Regions from separate parts of the Paenibacillus sp. FSL R5-0636 genome, predicted to be linked through region 2. Evidence: riboswitches for the same ligand, from Rfam matches in the RefSeq annotation. Region 2 holds a riboswitch; each other region holds the start of a gene.
What was found. A riboswitch is a leader RNA that binds a small molecule or an ion and turns the genes downstream of it on or off. The one in region 2 is predicted to bind thiamine pyrophosphate.
Positions count from the first base shown of each region.

Region 1: another riboswitch for thiamine pyrophosphate. It lies ahead of MKX34_RS02120 (ABC transporter substrate-binding protein); the one in region 2 lies ahead of MKX34_RS09380 (thiamine phosphate synthase).
Region 3: another riboswitch for thiamine pyrophosphate. It lies ahead of MKX34_RS13415 (ABC transporter ATP-binding protein); the one in region 2 lies ahead of MKX34_RS09380 (thiamine phosphate synthase).

Region 1 is NZ_CP150232.1:472,896-480,952, reverse strand. Features, by position in the region: gene MKX34_RS02130 (MFS transporter) at 1-147, shown strand, start outside; gene MKX34_RS02125 (hypothetical protein) at 220-1,683, shown strand; TPP riboswitch at 1,842-1,952, shown strand; gene MKX34_RS02120 (ABC transporter substrate-binding protein) at 2,114-3,163, shown strand; gene MKX34_RS02115 (MTH1187 family thiamine-binding protein) at 3,539-3,832, shown strand; gene MKX34_RS02110 (ABC transporter permease) at 3,829-4,590, shown strand; gene MKX34_RS02105 (ABC transporter ATP-binding protein) at 4,625-5,458, shown strand; gene MKX34_RS02100 (hypothetical protein) at 5,689-5,823, shown strand; gene MKX34_RS02095 (WecB/TagA/CpsF family glycosyltransferase) at 6,537-7,286, opposite strand; gene MKX34_RS02090 (nucleotidyltransferase domain-containing protein) at 7,659-8,057, opposite strand, start outside.
Region 2 is NZ_CP150232.1:2,165,311-2,173,367, reverse strand. Features, by position in the region: gene MKX34_RS09405 (fumarate hydratase) at 1-1,183, opposite strand, end outside; gene yfbR (5'-deoxynucleotidase) at 1,286-1,891, shown strand; gene thiH (2-iminoacetate synthase ThiH) at 1,975-3,090, opposite strand; gene MKX34_RS09390 (thiazole synthase) at 3,125-3,892, opposite strand; gene thiS (sulfur carrier protein ThiS) at 3,948-4,151, opposite strand; gene MKX34_RS09380 (thiamine phosphate synthase) at 4,190-4,795, opposite strand; TPP riboswitch at 4,911-5,012, opposite strand; gene MKX34_RS09375 (SDR family oxidoreductase) at 5,099-5,971, opposite strand; gene MKX34_RS09370 (GDSL-type esterase/lipase family protein) at 6,208-8,057, opposite strand, start outside.
Region 3 is NZ_CP150232.1:2,978,274-2,986,330, forward strand. Features, by position in the region: gene MKX34_RS13375 (hypothetical protein) at 1-57, shown strand, start outside; gene MKX34_RS13380 (DUF3934 family protein) at 174-356, shown strand; gene MKX34_RS13385 (pseudouridine synthase) at 466-1,158, shown strand; gene thiE (thiamine phosphate synthase) at 1,139-1,795, opposite strand; gene thiD (bifunctional hydroxymethylpyrimidine kinase/phosphomethylpyrimidine kinase) at 1,785-2,615, opposite strand; gene thiM (hydroxyethylthiazole kinase) at 2,639-3,433, opposite strand; gene MKX34_RS13405 (ABC transporter substrate-binding protein) at 3,475-4,512, opposite strand; gene MKX34_RS13410 (ABC transporter permease) at 4,509-5,285, opposite strand; gene MKX34_RS13415 (ABC transporter ATP-binding protein) at 5,266-5,961, opposite strand; TPP riboswitch at 6,160-6,263, opposite strand; gene MKX34_RS13420 (amino acid ABC transporter substrate-binding protein) at 6,486-7,322, shown strand; gene MKX34_RS13425 (amino acid ABC transporter permease) at 7,376-8,044, shown strand.

The DNA of each region.
Region 1 (8,057 bases), 1.7 Mb from region 2:
TTTACGGGCTGGTCTATGGACCATTTAGAAGTGGCACAAACAGCCGGATTACTTGCCACTTTTGCTGCCTTCTTGTTCCTGCTAAGCATTGCCGCATGGAGATTCCAAGCCAGGCAAGCGGTGGAAGGAAAGAGTTCCCGTATTTAGAATAGTATCAACGTTATCCTTTTAGGGTAATGTGATCTATAAGCATATTCTGAGCACAAGGATGGACAATGAATGAATGAGTCTTTAAATGAGTCTTCAACTGAGCCTTTGTTACATACTGCGCTTATGCAGTTTATATTTCCCTTCTCTATAAAAAAGGGCGATTCTAAGCAGCTTATCCAGCAATTACAGGACGACGGATTCACACGTTTTTTTCTGGATAACAAAGAACTGGAAGCTGCCTATTATGGAGAAGGTTACTGTGTTTCCCATGAACGAATGGAGCGCACCTATTTACCGTTTGCCGCACACGTCCTTTTTCCGCGCAGGAAGGATGCCGACTCGTTTCGCCGTTTTTCCAGAGTAAATAATCTCGACTGCATTCTGGAGATTCCGCAGCAATCTATATTTTTCAAAATTCTCTCGACGGATATATTCATATGTCCCTTTCAGCTTGGATTCGTGACGATACGTGTCCAGCTGGAGGGGGATTCGATTCCCTTTAGTATTGCACTAGAATTCGCGGATCGTTTCCGTGCGCTAGAGAAAACCTTCATACAGGATGACTACACTTATATTCATTGCGGGGAACAGACCTATGAGATGGTAGAGGATTTTGTCTTCCGAAATTTGGTGGATGGACTGGAGCCATATCTGGATCAATCGGATATCAATGGGGCTTATTTTGAGACCCTTCCTTTTTTCGTAGATGAAAGAATGCAGGTGCAAGCTTTTTACGGCTTTCAGAATGAAGAAAGTTCTGATGAGATTAGTGTAAATCTACGCTATCGCGCCTCACAGCTTGATGGAATTGATCTGAACGGAAAGCCCTATGCCAGTGCAAGCGATCCAGCGTATATTGCAAACTATTGTCATGAGCATTCCTATAATCGCTGGGGCCCAGACACGTATTATATGATGAATGAGCAGACCTTTTGCTGCATGACCCGGGCTGAACAGGAGATTGCTGTTAGTCTAGCCAACCAGATGTACGGGCAATATTATTACGGATTTTTACTCAATATTTTCCACAAAATCGTTCTGCTGAAGCTCGCCAATATGCACTCCCGACTTCGGATTAATCATGATTATGAGGAGATAGACAATCTAATTTACTCCATTAATAAGTTCTCGGCGAAGTTCTACTTCTTGGAGTTGATTTCGCAGTCGCAGGGCCGGGAGATATTTCTTCAGCTGCGCAAAGTATACGGAAACGACGCTTTGTTCGAGGAAGTGAAAGAAACCTTAAATGACCTGTTTCAGTATCAGGATAAGTTTCAGTCCAAGCGACGGGATAATCTGCTGATGATTCTCACTGTATTTACGGTAGTAAGCGGGATTTACGGCATGAATCAGGTCATTGACGATCTGGATGGAAAGATTCAATGGAGTAAAATGATTGGATATTCCCCCTTTGAATTTCTTGCCCTCTTCGTGATCATGAGCGGGATTCTGATCAGCGTTGTCCTCACGCTAGGGGCGCTGGTTAGTGAGCTTAAACGGCGTCACCGCAAGAAATATAAAGATCTAGACTAGCAAAAAAGAAACTACTGGATTGGAAAAATTCAGGAGTGCACTACTAGACATTCCGAGTACAGCCGTCTATAATACACCGTATGCGAGAAATATAAGATATAAAGTATGGGTACAAAACTTATACTTACTTATATTGCACATAGAAATACCCGTTAACTTCATAGAACCAGGGGTGCTGGAATTGGCCGGCTGAGATTGTATCCCACAAGATACTGACCCTTATACCTGATCTGGATAATGCCAGCGTAGGAATCGCCAATTGGTTCTGGTCCCTGTGACCTTGACTAACCTTGCGCCAAGCCAGCGTCCCGATCACTCGGGGCGCTTTTTTTGTAAGATCACTAAAAGATGTAGAAAAACGTACATACTACACTTTACGGTTCATGTTGTGAAGACGGGATTCTTGTAACCTTAAAGGAGAGAAGAAGACATGCACCTCAAAAAAGCACTTACGTTGTGCCTCACCTGTGTACTCATTCTTGCCATTGCCGGATGCGGCAGCAACAATGGGAATACAGCCGGAAACAAAGCAAATGCTACTGATCCAACTGCAGCGGCTGGGACGGATGCTCCAAAAGAGCTCACCAAAGTTAAAGTCGCACTCGACTGGACACCGAACACAAATCATACCGGTCTATACGTAGCTAAGGATCTTGGTTACTACGCTGAAGAAGGCCTGGACGTCGAGATCGTTCAGCCAGGCGCAGCGGGTTCTGATACTATGGTTACCTCTGGCGAAGCCGCTTTTGGCATCAGCGCCCAAGAAGGATTAACGCTAGCCCGTCTACAAGGCGTGCCCCTTGTCTCGATAGCAGCTATTATTCAGCATAATACGTCGGGATTCGCCGCTCCAGTAGATCGCAATATTAAATCACCAAAGGATTTCGAAGGTAAAACCTACGGAGGCTGGGGCTCACCGGCCGAAGAAGCAGCCATGAAGGCCATCATGGATCCTGAAGGTGGCGATGTGAAAAAGGTGAAGCTGATCAGTATCGGTGAAGCTGATTATTTTACCGCCGTCAAACGTGACATTGATTTCGCCTGGATTTTCTACGCTTGGACTGGCGTTGAGGCTGAGTTGCGTGGCCAGCCATTGGATATGCTGTACTTAAAGGATTATGCGCCACAGCTCGATTATTACACGCCTGTGCTGACGACGAGTGAGAAGCAAATTGCAGATCATCCTGAGCTGGTGAAGGCCTTCATGAAAGCCACATCAAAAGGTTATCAATATGCCATTGATCATCCGGAAGAGGCTGCCGGTATGTTATCGAAGGCCGTTCCTGACCTGGACGCCGACCTTGTCCTAGCTAGCCAAAAATGGCTTAGCCCAAAATACAAGGACGATGCTGCCCGCTGGGGCGAGCAAAAAACCGAGGTCTGGCAAAATTACGGCGACTGGATGTATGATCTGAAGTTGCTGGATAAACCGCTGGATGCTGCTAGTGCATTCAGTAATGATTTTTTACCGGCGGAGTAGAGAGCGGACTTCAGAACCAAGAAGGTTGGACGTTACTTGAGGAAGGAGGAACGGAGCGTAGTGATGTGCTACGTGAGTACCGGACTTCCCAAGTTCGTTCAAGATTCGACGTCGAGTTTGCTTCCTGAATTACTTCGTTATCAAAGTTGGCTTTTTGAACTCACCTTATAATTTAAGAGCTCAAAAAGTCGGCTTTCAGAACCAAGAAGGTTGGACGTTACTTGAGGAAGGAGGAACGGAGCGTAGTGATGTGCTACGTGAGTACCGGACTTCCCAAGTTCGTTCAAGATTCGATGTCGAGTTTGCTTCCTGAATTACTTCGTTATCAAAGTTGGCTTTTTGAACTTACCTTATAAAATGAGAGGATTGATTATTGTGGCTAACACCCTACTAAGCATTCAAGTAATTCCAAAAACTCCGAACAATGAGGATTCCATCCCATACGTAGATAAAGCGATTGAGGTCATTCAAAAATCCGGTGTTAAACATCAGGTGAATCCGCTGGAAACCACAATGGAAGGTGAGCTTAGCGAGCTGCTGGAGGTTGTGCGTCAGATGCAAGAGGCGTTGATCGAAGCAGGCAGTCCAAGCGTAATTTCGCAGATCAAAATCGCTCATAATCCTAACGGAATCAGCATGGATAAATTGACGGAGAAATATCGGCCGTGAGATCGACCTGGAAGCTAATATGGCCGCCCCTTGTGGCGGTCGTCTTCTTTTTAACCGTATGGCAGCTATCTGTATCTGTATTTCATATTGAATCCTGGATTCTGCCGAGTCCTGCTGATATTGCCCGTGAATCCACCAGTAACGCTTCTGGTCTTTGGGCTCATACGATGGCTACGCTGCGGCTCACTTTAATTGGTTTTCCCATCGGTACGGGGGTAGGTCTGATCGTCGCTTTGCTTTTGCATCTTTTGCCTTGGGCTAGACGGGCTTTTTATCCACTCATTATTCTGAGTCAAAATGTTCCCTCCATCGCGCTCGGCCCCCTGCTCATTATCTGGTTCGGCTTTGGTCTTTTGCCCAAAATCGTGCTGATTACACTAGTATGTTTCTTCCCTGTAGCTGTCGCTGCGATGGGCGGCCTGGCCCAAAGTGATCAGGTCATGATGAATTATATGAAAATGGCTGGCGCAAGCAAGTGGCAAATCTTTACCAAGCTGGAGCTGCCCTCTTCTATCCCGGCACTATTTTCCGGTGTAAAAATATCTGCTACTTATGCGGTTATGGGCGCCGTGGTCGCTGAATGGATTGGCGCGGATAAAGGTATTGGCTATTATATGCTTCTGCAGAAATCGGCTTATCGTACGGATCGGATGTTTGTCGCTATTGTTATTATTGTACTTTTAAGTCTTGTACTCTTTGCTATTATTGCATTGCTGGAAAAATGGCTGGTTCGCTGGAAGCCGCGCCGTAACTCATAGAAAGGAAGATGCCTGTATGTCTCAAGCGATGCAAATGCAACACAGAACAACAGAAGTCATCAGCTCTCCTGAAGCTCATACCGCGGCACCCGCCCTTGAAGTGAGCGGCATCTCCAAATCTTTTTTCCATCGTCGCCGTGAGACAAAAGTTCTGAATAATGTCTCTCTCAAGGTAGAGCAACAAGAATTCGTTTCGATCGTTGGTCCTTCCGGCTGCGGAAAAAGCACCTTATTCCATATGATTGGCGGCCTTGTGAAACCCGATGCAGGCACGATCCGCATGAACGGTAAGGTCGTTACAGGTCAACGCGGTGAAATTAGTTATATGCCGCAGCAGCCTGCTCTTTTTCCTTGGCGTACGATTGAGGATAATGTGCTGCTTGCTGGGGAGATCAAGGGCGCACTGCGGGATGGAGCCCGCGAGGAAGCACGCCAGTGGCTTGCCAAGGTTGGGTTAAGCGGGTTCGAACATGCTTATCCGCATATGCTGTCTGGCGGGATGCAGCAGCGTGCAGCTTTTCTCAGAGCATTGCTCGCTCCGCAGGAGCTAATGTTGCTGGATGAACCTTTCAGCGCACTCGATGCACTAACTCGCAGTGAAATGCAGCGCTGGCTGCTTGAGCTGTGGGAAGAGAATCGCCGCTCTGTGCTGTTCATTACTCACAACATCGAAGAAGCGTTGCTGCTCTCTAATCGTATCTATGTATTTTCCGGCCGCCCCGGCTCCATTCTGCATACAGTCGATGTGCCATTTCCGCGGCCACGCCGTGATGAGATTACGGACTCTCCCGAGTTCCTTAAGCTCAAACGCCAGTTGTCACAGTGGATGCGAGAGGAACAAGCTAAAAATAGGCAGCCGCTAGCTTAATCGCTAAGCACTGTAAACTGATATCGCTGGTATAGCGGTGTCAGTTTTTTATTTTGCAGCGATAAACTCCCTAACATATTTACAATTGGTGCGGATGTATCTGCTCATTTAACAAATTTCACTCATCATAGTAGGGATCACATTAAATGTGTGGCGAAAACGGCCTCCGTGTTGGTAATGGATAGTAACCGGGTTGGGCTGGGGACATTTACGGGATTTATACCGTTGATTTGTTTCGTCGGACCGGACTCGGCTCATTCTACGGGATTTATACCGTTGATTTGTTTCGTCGGGCCGGATTCGGCTCATTCTGCGGGATTTATACCGTTGATTTGCTGCTTCGGGCTGAATTGCACCCGATCTAGGGCATTTTTGCCTTTCTTTTACCACTTCGGGCGGAATCGCACCGATTCTAGGGCATTTTTGCCTTTCTCTTGCCTCTTCGGGCGGAATTCCAGTGACTCAAGGGAATTTATCCCCTTATTGTACCCCTTTAGCTTTTAGCTTGAATTAAATACGAGGCTATGGCATCAACCAGAATCGGTGTTGTTTATTATTATTAATTTGTTTAAAGGTCACAACTATAGTCGCACTTACATTCTACTCGCTACTCTTACACTTACTCCCACTACTCACTTTTACTCCTACTCCTTACCTCAATCCTACTACTTACTCTTGCCCTACTCCCTACCTCCATCCCACTACTCACTTTTACTCCTACTCCTTACCTCAATCCTACTACTTACTCTTGCTCCTACTCCCTACCTCAATCCTACTACTCACTTTTACTCCTACTCCTTACCTCAATCCCACTCCTTACTCTTGCTCCTACTCCTTACCTCACTCCCACTACTTACTCTTGCCCCTACGCCTTACCTCAATCCCACTACTTACTCTTGCCCCTACTCCTTACCTCACTCCCACTAACCACTATTACTCTTCCCCCTACTCCTCACCTCACTCCCACTAACCATTATTACTCTTCCCCTTACTCCTTACTTCCTACTCTCACACCTGCCCCCTCTTCCTCTCACACCAACCGAACCTAAAAAAGGCCCCCATAAACGAGGCCTTTTCTTCATTTCTTAATCATAGCTCGGAACACGAATTTGGGCAGCACTGCCTGTCTGCGCCATCGCGACTTTTGTCCCTTCGCAACTGGAGCGAACAAAAGTCGATGCAACCACTCCAGATTGAGTTTTTTCCATAGCGCTGGTGCAGGAGTAACTTTTCCCGCTATTACATCCAAGCTGCCCCCCACGCCAAAAACAACTTTTACCTGCGTAAGCTCCTGTTTGTGCTTATATACCCATTTGTCAGAGTATGGCGCCCCCATCGCAACGATCAGAAAATCCGGCTGTGCACGCTGAATCTCTGCTACAATGGCAGGCTCCTCTTCCTTGGTAAGAAAACCATTATGTCTTCCTGCAATCTTCACATTCGGATATAACTCCGTGATCTTTTCGACCGCTTTACAGCTGGTAAGCTCATCTGTTCCCAAGAAATAAAAACTCCATCCCAAGCTATTTCCTTGCTCCAAAAGCTCAAGAAGCAGCTCATATCCAGTTACCCTCTCAGCAATAGGATCGCCTTTTCTTTTTGAAGCCATCACAATGCCAATCCCGTCAGGAGTGATTAAATCCGCTTCTTGAAGTATGGTTCGTAGCAGCTCGTCCGATTGACTTGTTATCGTAATTTCCGGGTTAGCCGTGATCAAATGGAAAAGTTTCGGTTCTCCGGATTGAATATGTTTTGTTAGATGAAGTGTTGTCTCATGTAGTGTTAGTTTTGAAAAGGGAACTCCTAATATTGAAACTGTCCCGTCCATGTAATCACCTCTCACTAAAATTCCACTTCAATATACCTTACCATAATCAAGAGGAGGAAGGGGAGTCATTTAAGTTACTTAATCACTACAGCCACTTACCCAAACACTATAGCCACTTCAACCACCCGACCATTCCACCACCCTAGCCACCACAGCTACTACGCTACTACAGCCACTACAGTCCACCATAGCTTCACCTCATAATAACCACTTCACTCCCTCCGCCACCTCTCCAGCCACCACAGCTACTACGCTACTGCAGCCACTACAATCCACCATAGCCACTTCACCTCACAATAACCACTTCACTCCCTCCGCCACCTCTCCAACCACCCCAACCACTCAACCACTACACTCACCCTATAGCTCCACTCACTCCTCCATAAACTTCCACCACTCTACTAACCAAGGTTCATCGATCCCCCGCATGCGGAATTCCTCTACAAGTATCTTCCGGAAACGTTTTTCCATTTTGACAAAGTTATTATCCTCCTGGTACATAGGGGCAAAGGATTCATCATCTCTAATAAAACTCCAAAAATCGCCCGCACACTCCGTAATCTTTCGTCCGACAGTCGTGTGTTTGGCTACAGGTACCAGCCATTTGTCGTAGGGGTAGGGATAACCTTCAATAGTAATGGCACAGCGTAATGCTTCTTTATAAAGAGAAACCGCTAAAAATAAAATAGGAAAGGCATCGCCACGCACTACAGGATTATCTAAGCTTTTGGCATAACTTCTTAACTGTATGTATGAATTCTTACGAAATCT
Region 2 (8,057 bases):
AGCCTTCCTCATCTTTCATCATCACAGGACCACAATGATAAATCACAGCCCCTTCCAGATCTACCGGAGATTCATGATCCATTAAATATTTGTGCAGAGCATCACGGCCTGTATGCATTTCACCGGATAAAATAACCACGTCTCCAACACGCAGACTACGGATATCCTCTTCACTTACCGGCGTTGTAAGACGTACTTCCCGCGACTCAGAGGCTGGGCTGTTAGCTCCCTCAGCAATTACCGCTTCAGATTCATGTGCTCCTTCATCATCTACAGATATCCCTGTGCCGCTCTCATATAACCAATCCTCTATATTGCCAGTTGATGGATCAACCAGCACCCCTTGGCGGCGGAAGGCCCAACAGTTATAAGCAACGGATACGAAAAAGCTAGCTGGCAGACGATTCATAACGCCAACCTTACAGCCCAGCAGCGATACCTCACCACCAAAACCCATCGTGCCAATTCCAAGCTTGTTAGCATTCTCCATAATATAGTCTTCCAGCTTGCTAAGGTCTTCTATCGGATTAACATCCTCCACTTTGCGGAACAACTGCTTCTTAGCCAGCTCGTAGCCAGTCGTACGGTCACCACCGATACCCACGCCAATAAAACCGGCACTACAGCCTTGTCCCTGCGCCTGATATACCGCGTGTAAAATACATTTACGGATTCCGTCCAGATCCCGACCCGCTTTGCCGAGTCCTTCTAATTCTGCCGGGAGACTGTATTGAATATTTTTATTCTCGCAGCCTCCACCCTTCAGAATAAGTCTAACGTCTATTTTATCCTCTTCCCATTGTTCGAAATGAATGACTGGTGTACCTGCACCCAAGTTATCTCCGCTATTCTCACCTGTCAATGAATCTACAGAATTGGGACGAAGTTTACCATTCTTGGTCGCTCGTACAATGGCATTATGAATATCTTTTTTCATCTCAATCTGATTGATTCCCACAGGGGTGTGAATGATAAATGTAGGCATTCCCGTATCCTGACAGATCGGAGACACTTGCTGCTCAGCCATTCCGATATTTTGCGCAATCGTGGTTAAAGCAAGACCGGACCGGGTAGCCCTGTCTTCCAGCGCGCGACCTTTTGCAACTGCCCGGCGTACATCTCCCGGCAAATTCGTGGAAGTTTCTTCGATAAGGTTATAAATACTGTCTTCAAAATGCTGCATCTTCATTCAAGCTCCTCTCGGCAGTTCCAGGTTATCTAAAGTTTGATACAATTAGTATAATAATATCATACCTAGCACCGCATGAAAGGGGTTACTTTAAAATTGAGCTACCATTTTTCTGCCTATCTATATCGTCTTCAGTATATTCAGCGCTGGAGCTTGATGCGCAGCACCGCACCGGAGAACGTCGCTGAGCATTCTTTTCATGTTGCATTGCTCACACATATGCTCTGTTCCATTGGTAATGTACATTTCGGGCGTTCATTAAACGCGGAACGAGCAGCAACCATAGCTCTTTTCCATGATGCCAGCGAAGTATTCACAGGCGACATTGCCACGCCGGTAAAATACAACAATCCTCGCTTGCTCACCAGCTTCCGCGAAATGGAAAAAGTTGCAGCTGATCGCTTAACTGGAATGATTCCATCAGAGCTAAAAAGCATCTACACTCAGCTCATACGACCGGAAGACAGCCCTCCCGATTCGGAGGACATTCTGCTGCACAGCTATGTGAAAGCCGCTGATCGGCTGGATGCTTATTTGAAATGCGTATGGGAGGTTGCTGCAGGCAACCGAGAATTTGCCGCCGCGAAGGAGCAGACAGCAGCAAAACTTCGTGGGCTTGGCCTGCAGGAAGTGGATTATTTTCTGACTCATATGGCACCGAGCTTCGAAATGTCTCTCGATGAGCTCTCTGCTGGAAACTAAACACCATCTACACAATAGAAAAAAGGACCTCCGCATGAATCTCGCAGGGGTCCCTTTAGTGATTAATAATAAAAATACAAGCGTTACGTTACTGATTCAGTCAGGATATCCCAGTCTTTAAAAATCGGCTGCAAACCCTTCGTATATAGCATTTCCGTAATCTCCTGCACACTGCGGCTATCGGATATTTCGAATTGCGGAGTTCCCCCTGCATTAGTGTGACCGCCCACCTCAGTTGTGACCCCGGCTGACATCTTAGTTATTCCTAGATGAATTAAATGATCGCGTAGAGAGGCAGGCTCTCTTGTAGATAAAGTAATGCCCGAACGGGGTAAAAATAACCGGTATGCCAAAATAATCTGCACTAGTGATCGATCGGTAACATCGCACTCTGGGTTAAATTCCCCTAAATAAGGCCGAAACCGTGGGGGTGACAGGCTGATCTCGCAATCTGGATACCGATCCTGTAGATAGCGGGCATGCATGGCACTTTGGAATGCCTCTTGCCGCCAATCGTACATCCCGAGCAACGTACCAATATTCACAGAACGAAAACCTGCCTGACAGCCGCGTTCAGGTGCATCCAGGCGATTCCGGTAGTTTCTTTTAGGCCCTTTAACATGCAGCTTTTTGTAAGTCTCCTGGTGGTAAACCTCTTGGTATAGTGTTAGTCCATCCACCCCTGCTTGAAGAAGCTCTTTATATTCTGCAGTCGATAGAGGATTTATCTCAATACTGACGGAGGAAAAAAATTCTCTAAGTACAACTACACAATCCTTAATATATGAGACAGGATTCTCCCGGCGCGATTCACCAGTCAAAATGAGGATATGCCGCAGACCTGTAGCTGCAATCTTCTCAGCCTCCCTGCGAACCTCCTCCAAGGACAGCTTTTTACGCGGAAAATCATAAATGGAGCTGAAGCTGCAGTAGGTACAATGATTCACACAAAAATCGGCAAGATACATCGGTGTGAACAGCTGCATCGAATAACCAAAATGTGCACGGGTCAGTCGCTGAGCAGCTTGCGCCATCTCCTCTAGCAGCGGCGTTGCTGCCGGAGAGAGCAATGCCAGCAAATCATTTTCGTTCAGCTTGTCTTTTCCAAGCGCCCGCTTAACGTCATCCTCCCGGAACTCCTTCCACAGCTGCTCATAAGGATACTGCTCCAAGCGGGCCAGTGTGTCAAAAAAGCTCATGCTAATTCTCCCTCCTTTCGTGAACCTATCAAATTCAGTTCAGAAATCCAGTCAACGGTGACGAAGCAAAAGCAACTTCTTCTACAGGACCGAGTCCTGCCAAATAAGCTTTGCGGCCAGCGGATATCGCCTCGCGGAACGCTTCCGCCATGACGAGCGGATTACGTGCCGTTGCGATAGCCGTATTAAGCAGAACAGCAGCGGCCCCCATCTCCATTGCTTCCGCCGCTTCCGAGGGCTTGCCAATTCCGGCATCTACAATAATCGGCAAATTCACTTCTTCAATAAGAATACGCACAAGCTCCTTGGTGCGCAGGCCGCGATTCGTCCCGATCGGCGCACCAAGCGGCATCACAGCAGCAGCACCGGCATCTCTCAGACGTAAAGCAGCCGAAAGGTCCGGACTCATATATGGCAGTACTACAAAACCCTCCGCCGCTAGAATCTCTGTAGCTCGTATGGTCTCCAGATTATCTGGAAGCAGGTATTTTTGATCATTGATCACTTCGATCTTCACCCAGTTCCCCAGACCTGCAGCTCTTGCTAATCTTGCAATACGGACTGCCTCTTCCGCTGTACGCGCTCCTGAGGTATTAGGCAGAAGAGTCATGTGGCCGGGAATGTGGTTCATGATATTTTCTGCTCCACCTTCCGGGTCCACTCGGCGAAGCGCTACAGTAATCACCTGAGAACCAGAGCTTGCGATCACTTCGGGGATCAGAGCATTCCGGCTATATTTTCCGGTTCCGATAAATAATCTACTAGTTAATCCGATGCCTCCAATATGTAACGGGTCATGCATGAAATTACCTCCCTTTGGTTCTTATAAATTTCTCAAAATTCTATACCGCTCCATCTCAACCCCCACCAACAAAGTGCACCAGTTCCAAACGATCATCCTCGCTCAGAGCAGTACTTTCATAATTCTCCTTACTGACAATTTCTCCATTCAGCTCAATGATCATCAGACGACCCGACCACTCAGGAAGACTGATCAAATCAGCTATAGTTTGAACACCACCAGAACACTCTGCGGATTTCCCGTTAATCAACAGTCTCATTCTGAATCACCCCCTTCGCCTATGCTTTTACCTCCCGGCTATGAATGAACCGCCTTATGAATAGCTTTGGCGGCCTCATAAGGATCATCCGCTCCGCAAATACCGGACATCACAGCAATTCCTGCCGCGCCTTGCCTAATGATCTGTGCCGCATTAGCGGGACCAATTCCGCCAATCGCAATTACAGGAATAGAGCTAGTCTTCACCGTTTCTGCAAGCAGCTCTAACCCACGTGCGGGCAGCCCTAGCTTGCTCGCCGAGGGAAATACATGGCCAAACAAGCAATAATCAGCTCCCTGCTCTGAAGCATTCGCCGCTTCTTCCGGAGAATGAACCGATCTCCCCAGCCAAAGCTGAGGTGCAATTCGCCGGGCTGTAACCGGGCTCAGACTGTGCCCAGCCAACTGAACACCCGCGGCACCAGCTGCCAATGCTACATCGATCCGGTCATTGATTATCAGTTTGGTAGCGGGTATACCGGCAGCCAACAGCTCCTGTGCCGCAGAGAGCAGTTCGCGTGCTGGACATTGCTTCTCTCTTAAGTGAATATAATCGACCCATGTCTGCACCGTGACAGCCAGTTCAACAAATTGTCTCAACTGCTGCTTGCCGTCTGATATTAGATGGATCTCAGCTTGTACCACTCGCGATCTCCTCTCTCTCACTTCCCTGTAGGTCAGTAAAAAACAAAAAAACTGCCCCCGTAAGGAAGGCAGTCAGAATCTGTAAATAGACGGTACTACAAATAGCCCGACAACAGAAATTCGTTCTCCACTTCCCTACGCTGGTCTTAACCAGATCAGGTTCAAAGGGTCCGGAAATCCATTCCGTCTCAGCCAAACGGCACCCCTAGTGACATAAATATACAATTTTAAATGCTAACGTGGTTTATAGTAACATATTTTTTTATTGAAATACACCCATTTATTCACATTAGCTGTACTAATCTAACCGTTTACTACCTCGCCACCATTTACATGAATAACCTGTCCAGTCACATAACTGGAATCGTCAGAGGCAAGATATACATAGGCTGGCGCCAGCTCCTCTGGTTGTCCAGGCCGTTTCATAGGCTGCGTGCCTCCAAACTCGCTAACCTGCTTCGCATCAAAGGTAGAGGGAATTAGCGGTGTCCAGATTGGACCTGGTGCTACACCGTTTACCCGTATGCCCTTCTCCGCCAGATTCGTGGACAAAGATCGTGTGAAACTCAGGATAGCTCCTTTAGTTGATGAATAGTCCAGCAGCTGCGGGCTTCCGCGATAAGCGGTAATTGAAGTTGTATTTATAATTGTAGATCCTGCTTTTAAATGAGGCATAGCTGCTTTTGTTAAATAGAACATCGCAAATATATTCGTACGGAAAGTACGCTCTAGCTGCTCGGAAGTAATATCCTCGATCTTAGCTTGCGGATGTTGCTCCGCCGCGTTATTGATGAGAATATCAAGCTTTCCTAAGCCCTCTACCGTCTGTTTAATAAGATCCTTACAGAATTTCTCGTCACCGATATCACCTGGAATTAGGATACATTTGCGGCCTTCCTGCTCGACCTGACGTTTAGTTTCCTCTGCATCTGAGTGTTCATTAAGATATGAAATGACCACATCAGCACCTTCTTTAGCAAAAAGCACAGCAACTGCACGCCCAATTCCGCTGTCTCCACCGGTAATCAACGCCGCCTTGTCTTGCAGTTTACCTGCTGCTTTATAATTTGCCGGCTCGTATTTGGGCAGCGGCGTCATTTCACTCTCAATCCCTGGCTGATGATGCTGCTCCTGTGGGGGTAAGGTTTTTGTAGCTTGTTTATTATTGCCTGACATCTTCCCTATCTCCTCTCGTTAAGCAAATTGATAGTTAACTGATCATCTTAGGATGGCACAACAATGCATGTTTATACGCTGGGTTTGTCATTTTCTTAAATCGCTTTACGAATCTTACTTACCACAATGCAAGTAGAAATAAACAACCGTGGATGTAAACTGCTGTAAGTGGAGAGGACTTCACTGCATACAAAAAGGCACAGCACCGCTGCTGTGCCTTGAATTGTTCACCCTAACTATTTCAAAGAAGAAACATGATTTTCTGCATTCACTTCATGTTCCAGTACCCACATAAAATAAAGAGCCTTAGCTGCTTTCTCCCGGGTCACTATGGCTTTAGGTTCTAGTTCTGTCCCATTGACCATTTGACCTCTAGCAATCCCCACTTCAGATCTAATAAGCCCTAATTCATAAGCACTTTTCACTTTTGAAATTAAAAAGGGAGAAATGTCCGCCGTATCAACCAGCTGCTGCCAGGATACAAGTGGATAGTACATCGCTCCTCTAGCTCCTGGATCCAGATTGAAATCATAACCAGGATCTCCTGGCACTACTGCTGTGCCGTTATAATCAGTCATGTACTTAGGTTTATTAGCAAACTTTACTTGGTAAACATCATAGAGAATAGCACCCATCGTTTCACGTGACAGCTTACCTTTCGGATAATAGGCAAGATCTGATCTTTCCACTTTCATTAACTTAGAAATACTGCGTGTGAATTCAGCAACTGTCATCTCCGTATCTGGCTTAAAATTCCCTTGACGGTCTTTGCCCATTACTCCCAGCTGGATTAATTTTTCAATTTGATTGCGGTAATAAGCAGCTTCCCCGGTCGTCGTATCATTAGTTATTTCCGGAAAAACCTTATCCCAGTTGCCTGTTAGTGCCGCATGCTTAACGTTCCCTTTAAGATAAGCAGTAATGGAGGCAGCAGTAGAATCGCCAGTAGCACCTTTCTCTACAAGCTCCGTAACAATCATCCGCGAAAATTGTTTGGCGAGCGCTTCTTTAAAATGAGTCCCATCGATTTTCTTTGAAGGATGCCCGTTAGCGTAACTTCCGTCATTTGTTTTGCCTGGCGTTTCTCCGGCTTCAATTGACATGAAGAGGGCTGTTATCGCTTCTACTCCGATCTCGTTATAATATTTCAGACTTTCCGAGTTAAGGTCAATAAGTGTAACTCCAGATTCATCTGCAACCCGTTTAAGAATATCTACAAACTTTCTTGATTTAAAAGAATTCTCATAGATATATCCCGGACTTGCATTCCCTTTAATTCTGGACATTGGCGTTACCAGTACTGGTATCATGCCCCGGGCTTGGATCGCAGGGAGATAAACTTCTTTAAGGTAGTTTTCATACATTGCCTCAGTCGAACCTCTGCCGTAACGTCTGAACTCATCTGCACTCTCATCATTGTGTCCGAATTGAATAAACACATAATCCCCAATGCTGCCACTCAGTAAAATGTCGTTAAGTCGACCTTCTGTATAGGCATTTTTAAACGAGCGTCCTCCCATGGAATAGTTAGTTACACTCACTTTATGTTGATTAAACATACTGCCAATAATCTGGCCCCAACCACTCATTGGCGCTTCGTCGAAGGTGTAGGACTTGACCGTGGAATCTCCAAGTATAAATAAATTCGGAAGAGCTCCAGCTGCTCTATGCTGTGGCAAAATCGGTTCCAGTATGATCTCCTCAATCCCTACAGCTGTGTTCACTTTGTTCGGTTCAATCTCAATATCTATATGGTCACGGCCGTTTACATACGTATAAGTCCACTCTTTCCCTTTGGCTACAGCCGTATGCTTGACGGGTACAAGCTTTGCCGAGTCCCAATGTCCACTTTTCAACAAGCGGCTGGTCTGCATCCCTGATACTGACACGATCCCATCCTCTGCGTCAGAAGTCGTTTTTACATATACGTTGTAGGTTCCAGGGGAAGCATCCATTCGAAACGCCATGCCGTAGTTATTATAATTATCCTTTTCAGATTTAGGTTCAGCAAAAAAATAAGATTCTGTGATGAAAAAACCTGTTCCATCGGATGTAATTGAATCGGTATGCACTTCTCTAGCGGGTA
Region 3 (8,057 bases), 810 kb from region 2:
GAAATACATGAGGATAGCTTTGATATTCATGAAATGAATAAAGATGCTAAATTCTAAACAGTGGCTAGTTAGATGAAGCATTTGTTATTACTTAAACAGAAAGGTTGAGAGTGTGGTAAGATAGGTAAAGTGTATAAACTATACGAATTCTGAATGACTGACGGAGTGATATAATGGGTGCAAAAAGTAAAGGTGGCGGCACAGGCAGAGGTACGGGGAGTAAAGGCTGGACACGCTGGAACAAAACAGCAAAACCAGTTAAACCTGCTAAAGGTGACCCAACGACGGGTCCAGGTGCTAAAGGTGCAAGTGGAAGCAAGGGCAGTAATGTGAAAAAAAGCGGAAGCACCAAATAGCTCCCTTAAACTGGGTTATTCCTGAAGGTTAACATCTGATTTTGATCGTTAAAATCAGGTGTTTTTTTATGACCAGATGTAAGTATATAGAGAGAAAGTAGGATCAGCAGTGAGAATCGATAAATATATAAGCGAAACAGGCTTTTGTTCCAGAAGGGAAACCAAACGATTAATTGCTGCAGGTCGAATCGCTGTGAATGGTATCGTCTGTGATGCGAACATTCTTATAGAGCCAGAGGATATCGTATGGATCGATGGGGAGCCGATAACAAGCAGTAAAGGGGAGCCAGTGTATCTCGCTTTGAATAAGCCGATAGGCATTACCTGTACAGCAGCCCCACATGTAGTTGGGAACATTATTGATTTTGTAGGGTATCCTTCACGGATCTTTGCGATCGGCAGATTAGATAAAAACTCGGAAGGCCTCATTTTGTTAACCAACGATGGAGAGATCGTAAATAAAATGATGCGTTCCGAGAATGGGCATGAAAAAGAATATGTAGTTAATGTAGACAAACCGGTTACATCAGAATTCTTACAAGCGATGTCTAGCGGCGTGAACATTCTTGGAATCACAACGAAACCTTGTGAGGTCTATCGGATCACAGAATGTCAGTTTAGAATTATCCTAACTCAAGGTCTTAATCTGCAAATACGCAGAATGAGCAAGGAGTTAGGATATAGAGTACTAAAGCTGGAGCGCATAAGAATTATGAATATTACATTAGACGGCTTGGAGCTGGGACAATGGCGGCATTTAAGCAGTGAAGAGCTGAATGAGCTTATGTCCCGCTTAAACTAACTTTGTCAACAAAGCCTCTGGCAGTTGGGGTAATGTCTACAGCTCCGGTAATCGCTGAGATAACAGAGATCCCATCCGCACCGGCTGCTAATACAGGTGCAACATTTTGCAGCGTGATTCCCCCAATGCCAACCAAAGGGATGGTAATGCCTTTATTTCTTAGTTCTTCAATAATCGCAGTGCCTTGAACAGCTTTGGCATCCTCCTTGGATGACGTAGGATAAATGGGACCCACGCCCAGATAGTCGGCTCCATCGGCAATCGCTTGCTGAGCTTCAACGAAAGAGTGAGCGGATACACCAATGATTTTATTCTCTCCAAGTAGCTGGCGGATTGCCAATGCAGGTGTATCCTCCTGTCCTACATGAATTCCGTCCGCATCAAGCGCGATCGCTAAATCAATGTCGTCATTCACGATAAAGGGCACGCCATTGGCATGACAAATCTTTTGAAGTCGTCTCCCAAGATTAAGTCGAGCCTTATCGCTTAAGGAACCGGTACCCTTTTCACGGAATTGAAACATGGTTATGCCCCCAGCAACCGCTTCCTGCAGCACCTTAACTGGAGCTTTACGGCAATTTACGCTGCCCATAATGAAATAGACTTTTAATAGATCTCGCAGATGTTCACTGTTCATTCGTTGCACTGTTTATCCCTCGCAGTCTGTTCTGATAAGCAAAATGATTGGTTGGTCCATGCCCAGCCCCTATGCTCAGCTCGTCCTCGATCGCCGCTTGTATAAATGCTTTGGCAGTTTGAATGGCCTCTGCTACGGATTTGCCTTTGGCTAGCTCGGCGGTGACTGCTGCTGAATAGGTGCAGCCTGTACCATGCGTATGTCTGGTCTGAATCCGGCTACTCTCCAATAAGGTATATTCGTCGCCATCATATAGAAGATCGGTTACGGCTGTGGTCGAGGTATCATGTCCCCCTTTTAGCACTACATATTTGGAGCCCATGCCATGAATGATTTTGGCTGCTTTTTTGCGTTCTTCGATGGTGGAGATCGTCATCTTTGTGATCATTTCGGCTTCGGGAATATTGGGTGTCGTCACCAATGCTAAGGGCAGCAGATGGCTGATTAAGGATTGAACCGCCTCCTGCAGCAGCAGTGTGGACCCTCCTTTAGCGACCATCACAGGATCAATTACAAGATTAGACCAGCCGTAATACTTAATTTTATCTGCCACAATGCGGATGATGTCACTGTTAAATAACATCCCGGTCTTTACGGCATCTGGTTGCAGGTCAAGTCCTATAGAATCAAGCTGCTGAATTATGGCGTCCAGAGTCACTGGATAAACCCCTTGGACACCAAGCGTATTCTGCGCTGTCACAGCTGTGAGGACGGACATGCCGTAGACAGAAAGCTCCTGAAAGGTTTTTAGATCGGCCTGAATGCCAGCACCACCGCCGCTATCGGAGCCGGCAATGGTTAGAGCTTTGGATATAATCATCGAATTCACTCCTTTGAGGGTCATTAACTGAGCTGTTTGATGCTGGATCTTTCTAGGAAGACTTCTGGTGTGACCCATGTCAGTTGATTTAGAAACTCAACCTGAAAGCTTCCCGGCCCTTGACCAGTTGTTAGTTCAGCGGCGATTTCAGCTGCTACTCCATAGAAGGAGAGGGCTTCCACTGCGGCCTCCAACGAGTCACCGCCACTTACCGCGAGAAATGCCCCCACAACAGCGCTGAGCAAGCAGCCAGTTCCTGTAACCTTCGTGAGAATAGGGTGACCGTTGCTGGCAATATAGGTGTTTTTTCCATTCGTGATCACATCGTCTTTTCCAGTTATGATGACCACACAGCTTAACTTCCTCGCAGCAGCTTCAGCCAAAAGGACTACATCGCCTTCACCTTCGCCAGCATCCACCCCTTTAATGGACCAACTCTCTCCAATGACATTAGCGACTTCAGCCACATTCCCCCGCAGTGCGGTGATTTGCATCTCATTCACTAGCTTTTGAGTGACAGCGGTCCGATAAGAAGTTGCGCCTGCACCTACCGGGTCAAGCACTAGGGGAACCCTGTGTTTATTAGCGGATTTACCAGCAAGCAACATAGATTGAATGGCGTAATCATTGAGTGTGCCGATATTTAGAACTACAGCAGACGACATAGCGGCGATGTCGATCACTTCTTCGTGGGCATCCGCCATAAAGGGAGAGGCGCCAAGCGCCAACAGACCGTTGGCTGAGAAATTGGCTACCACAATATTAGTGATGTTGTGGATCAACGGGTTGGATTCCCGTACTTTGGCTAAATAACTCATCATAATTCCTCCTCAAGCTTGTATGAACAACTAACTAAACATTACAGATTGATAAAAGCTTCCTGTGCTTTAATATCCTCTGGTAGAAGATTGTTGGTGGATAACCACTGCTGAACCTTTTCCCAAGATGTCGGGTCTTGATATCCAAAAGATTGATCGCCAGCATTCATCAGCGGCAGCAGAATCTCAAGACTTTTTTTCTCAATCTCCTTGTCGAGCGGTGAAGTTGCATCTTCATGTGCAACCAGTAAATCCAGGGCTTGTTCAGGATTCTGCTCCACAAATTCCTGTCCTTTTGTAATGGCATTTAGAAATTTTTTAAAGTAGGCTTCAGAATTTTGCAATCCTTGTTCGCTGGCCACCAGCACAAGCTCATAATAGTCAGGCACTCCGTAATCCGTTGGATTAAGCGAAGTGACCGGATGTCCCTCTTTTTCAAGGATTAGTTGTTCATGGTTGATGAACCCGCCCATTATTGCGTCTACTTGTCCAGTAGAGATCGCAGGGATGAGGTCAAAACCTACGTCAATCAGCTTGGCGGATGAAGGATCGCCTCCATCACTCTGGATCATTGTCCGAATCATCGCTTCATAGAGCGGAATGGAGGAATAGCCGATTTGTTTTCCCGCGAGCTCTTTTGGACTATGAATACTGCCAGCCTGAGGAACCATCAGATGATTCAGTGGATGCCGCACGATTGCTGCAATCGAACGTACAGGGATTTTCTCGCCGCGTGCCATAAGTACCTGAGGCTGATAACTGAGCGCTAGATCAATTTGATTCGCTGCAACAAGCTTTAGGGAATCATTGCTGTCTGCAGGCATTTTGATCTCGACATCCAAACCTTCCTCTTGGAAAAAACCTTGCTGTTGCGCAGCGTATAGAAAGGAATGAACGGCATTGGGATACCAATCAAGCATAATCGTCAGCTTGTGTGACTGCTTATTTTCGGTATTGGAGGGATCGGTTTGGGAGTTGTTATTTATCTTGTCTGCCTTCCCGCAGCTGCTTAAGAGCAAAAGTGTGCATACTAGAAATACAGAAATAAGTCCTCGTTGTGGGGATTTTAAATGATTCATTGGTTTGATCCTCTTTTCTTTAAAAATAATTGTTCGAGTAAAGCTATCGCCAGAAAAAGCACCACACCAAGCGCGGACAGCAGAAATACAGCCGCGAACATTTCATCGCTCTGCATATTTCCGGCCATTCTGCGGCTGAAGTAACCGAGTCCTTTACTGCCGCCGAGCCATTCCCCGATAGTAGCTCCGATGACGCAGTATACAATGGACAGCTTTAAGCCAGAGAAAAAAGCAGGCAACGCCAGTGGAATTTGGGTTTTGACAAGCAGCTGCCAGCGGTTTGCACCAAATGTTAATAATAAGTCCTTGTAAGTCTGGCCACTTGTACGAAGTCCATCATATGTACTCACTACGACTGGAAAAAAAGCCGTCAAAAACACCACAGCCACTTTGCTCCACAGCGAATATCCGAACCACATAATAAAAATGGGGGATAGCGCAATTAATGGGATCGTCTGGCTAATGATAAGAAAGGGATAGATGGCCTTTTCTATGGGGCGATACAGGAACATTCCAGTGCCCAGCAATACACCACAAATAACAGAAAGGACAAAACCCACCAGTATCTCCTGTAACGTTGCCAATAAATGCTGTCCGAATAATAATTGCCTGTGCTCGATCAATGCGATTCCAATAGAGGAAGGTGCAGGGAGAATAAAGGCTGGAATCATGTGAAGGCGAACAGCCGACTCCCAGATTACAAGAATGAGCAGTACCAGAAGAAGGAAGGGACCATAGTTGTCTAGATATTTTTTAAAAGGTATAGGTTGCATGCAATCTTCGCTCCAACTCTTCCCGTAGTGCTATAAACCGGGGTTCATAGTTCATCTTATAATGTCTTGGCCTTGGTAGATCCACAACGATCTCCTGTAATTCGCTGTGCGCACCGCCAGATAATAAATAAATCCGGTTACTGAGCAATAGTGCTTCTTCCAGATCATGAGTGATGAGCATAATCGTCTGATTCAATTCACCCCATAACTCCAACAGCCAACGGTGTATCTCGCGTTTGGTCATGGCATCGAGAGCGCCAAAGGGCTCATCCAGCAGCATCAGACCAGTTCCGCCTCCAGCCACTAAGGTGCGCAGAAATGCGACTCGCTGTTTCATTCCACCCGAAAGTTCATGGGGATAAGCCTTCTCTACATCTGCTAAGCCGAAGCGGGTCAACATTTCCCGAATCTGAGTGATCGTTTCTTGTTTATTGAATCTGGGCTTGATCTCCCAAGGCAAAAGGCAGTTGTCGAGCACTGTCCTCCAAGGCAGCAATAAATCCTGCTGAGGCATATAAGCGATCTGGCCTAAACGACTAGCGGTTGACGGGTGCGTAGAGAGTTTTATTTTTCCGTGAGTAGGTTCGAGTAAACCGGCAATCGTTTTGAAAAATGTACTTTTCCCGCATCCGCTAGCACCTACTACGGAGACGAATTCCCCTTGCCTGATATCCATAGATAGATCTGCGAATACAGGGGGGTGCTCAGATTCCGGAAAAGAGTAGGTTAGGCCTTGAATAGATAAAATGGTCGTGATGATCTAACCTCCTAAAATTTTTGTGGAGCGCCTAAACAAATAAAGACCCATCCATTTCCAGAGGAAATGAATGGGTCAAAAAGTTCATTCTGCATAATAACACTTAACATGCTTGATGAAAATTCTGCTCCACTTCCCTCCGCTGGTATGATCCAGATCAGGTTCCAAGGGTCCGGAGCTTGAAGCTCCGTCTCAGTCGGCCGACTCCCCTAGTGAAATAACAGGTCCATATTAATTTGTTTATAAATATACCATATCTTTCTGAGAAGTAAAGAGAGAAAGAAGTGAAGGATTAATCCAAGATTGGGTAAGATATAGGTAGGAATCTAGTTAATATTATAATTCCGATGTATATAATCGGAAAAAAGTATTGACGATCATGTGATGGCAGTGTACTATTCAATTTACCGGAAAAAAACCGGATAGAGAGAGGGGATTTAATAATGAAAAAATGGAGTTTAACTATTATATTGGCGTTAACCGTGGTCCTTGTAGCGGCTTGCGGCAATAATTCGAATACCAATACGGCTGCTGAACCTACAGCTGGAACGAATGGTGGAGCAGCATCTTCAGCGCAAAACAGTTTGGAGGCTGTGAAAGCCAGCGGCAAATTGCGGATAGGTACAGAAGGGACTTATGCGCCTTTTACTTATCATGACACTGCGGGGAAATTGACTGGTTTTGACGTGGAAATTGCTGAAGAAGTAGCAAAGCGTTTAGGTGTTAAAGCTGAATTTTTTGAAACTCAGTGGGATGGTATTTTCGCTGGAATGGATGCGAAACGGTTTGATGTAATCTTTAATGAAGTTTCCATTAACGAAGATCGCAAAGTGAAATATGATTTCTCTGAACCCTATATCGTATCCAAAGCAGTATTGATTGTGAGCGAAGACAATGAGGATATTAAGACCTTTGCCGATCTTAAGGGTAAAAAAGCCGGACAATCCCTGACAAGTAACTTATCCGACATCGCTCGTGAGAACGGTGCTGAAATCGTAGCTACAGACGGTTTCAATCAAGCGATGGACCTGCTGACTTCGGGACGTATTGATGCAACTGTGAATGATGGCTTGTCTTATCTGGATCTGAAAAAACAAAAACCAGATGCAAAAATTAAAGTGGTTGATGAGATTCCTGAAGGATCACAAAGTGCCGCGGTATTCCTGAAAGGTAATGATGAGCTGGTGAAAGCGGTCAGTGATGCGATTACAGAGATGAAGAGTGATGGAACGTACTTGAAAATTTCCGAGAAATACTTTGGAGCTGACGTTTCAAAATAATACAAGGCTAGCAAGGCTAATTAAGCCTGGAAGCTAAAAAGGATGTCTGAATAATGGATGACCGCAAAATACAAATTTTCTTAGACACACTGCTACCCCTGCTAAAAGCCGGGGTGGCTTTTACCATTCCGTTGGCGCTACTTTCCTTTGTGCTTGGATTGATTTTGGCGATCCTAACCGCGCTGGCACGTCTTTCACCGTGGGTAATTCCGAAGCTAATCGCCCGTTTTTATGTGTGGGTTATTCGAGGAACCCCATTGTTAGTGCAGCTATTTATTATATTTTATGGTTTGCCGGCTGTTGGCATTGTACTCGACCCCTTCATTGCCGCCACCATTGGATTTACCCTTAGCGTAGGGGCTTATTCATCGGAAATCGTACGCGCTGCTATCCTGTCGATACATAAAGGCCAATGGGAAGCTGCCTTCTCAGTCGGGATGACTCGTGGGCAGGCTCTGCGCCGCGTAATTCTGCCACAAGCTGCGCGCGTTTCTGTACCGCCGTTATCCAATTCCTTTATTAGCTTGGTTAAAGATACTTCGCTTGCAGCGATCATCACCTATACGGAGATGTTTAGAACCGCACAGCAGGTAGCCTCTACCACTTATGAGCCTCTGCTGGTATACTCCGAAGCAGGATTGTTTTATTTAGTGTTCTGTTCTGTGCTGTCGGCGCTGCAAAATTACTTGGAGAAACGACTCGATCGTTACTCTGCGACCTAAAGGAGAGATACTT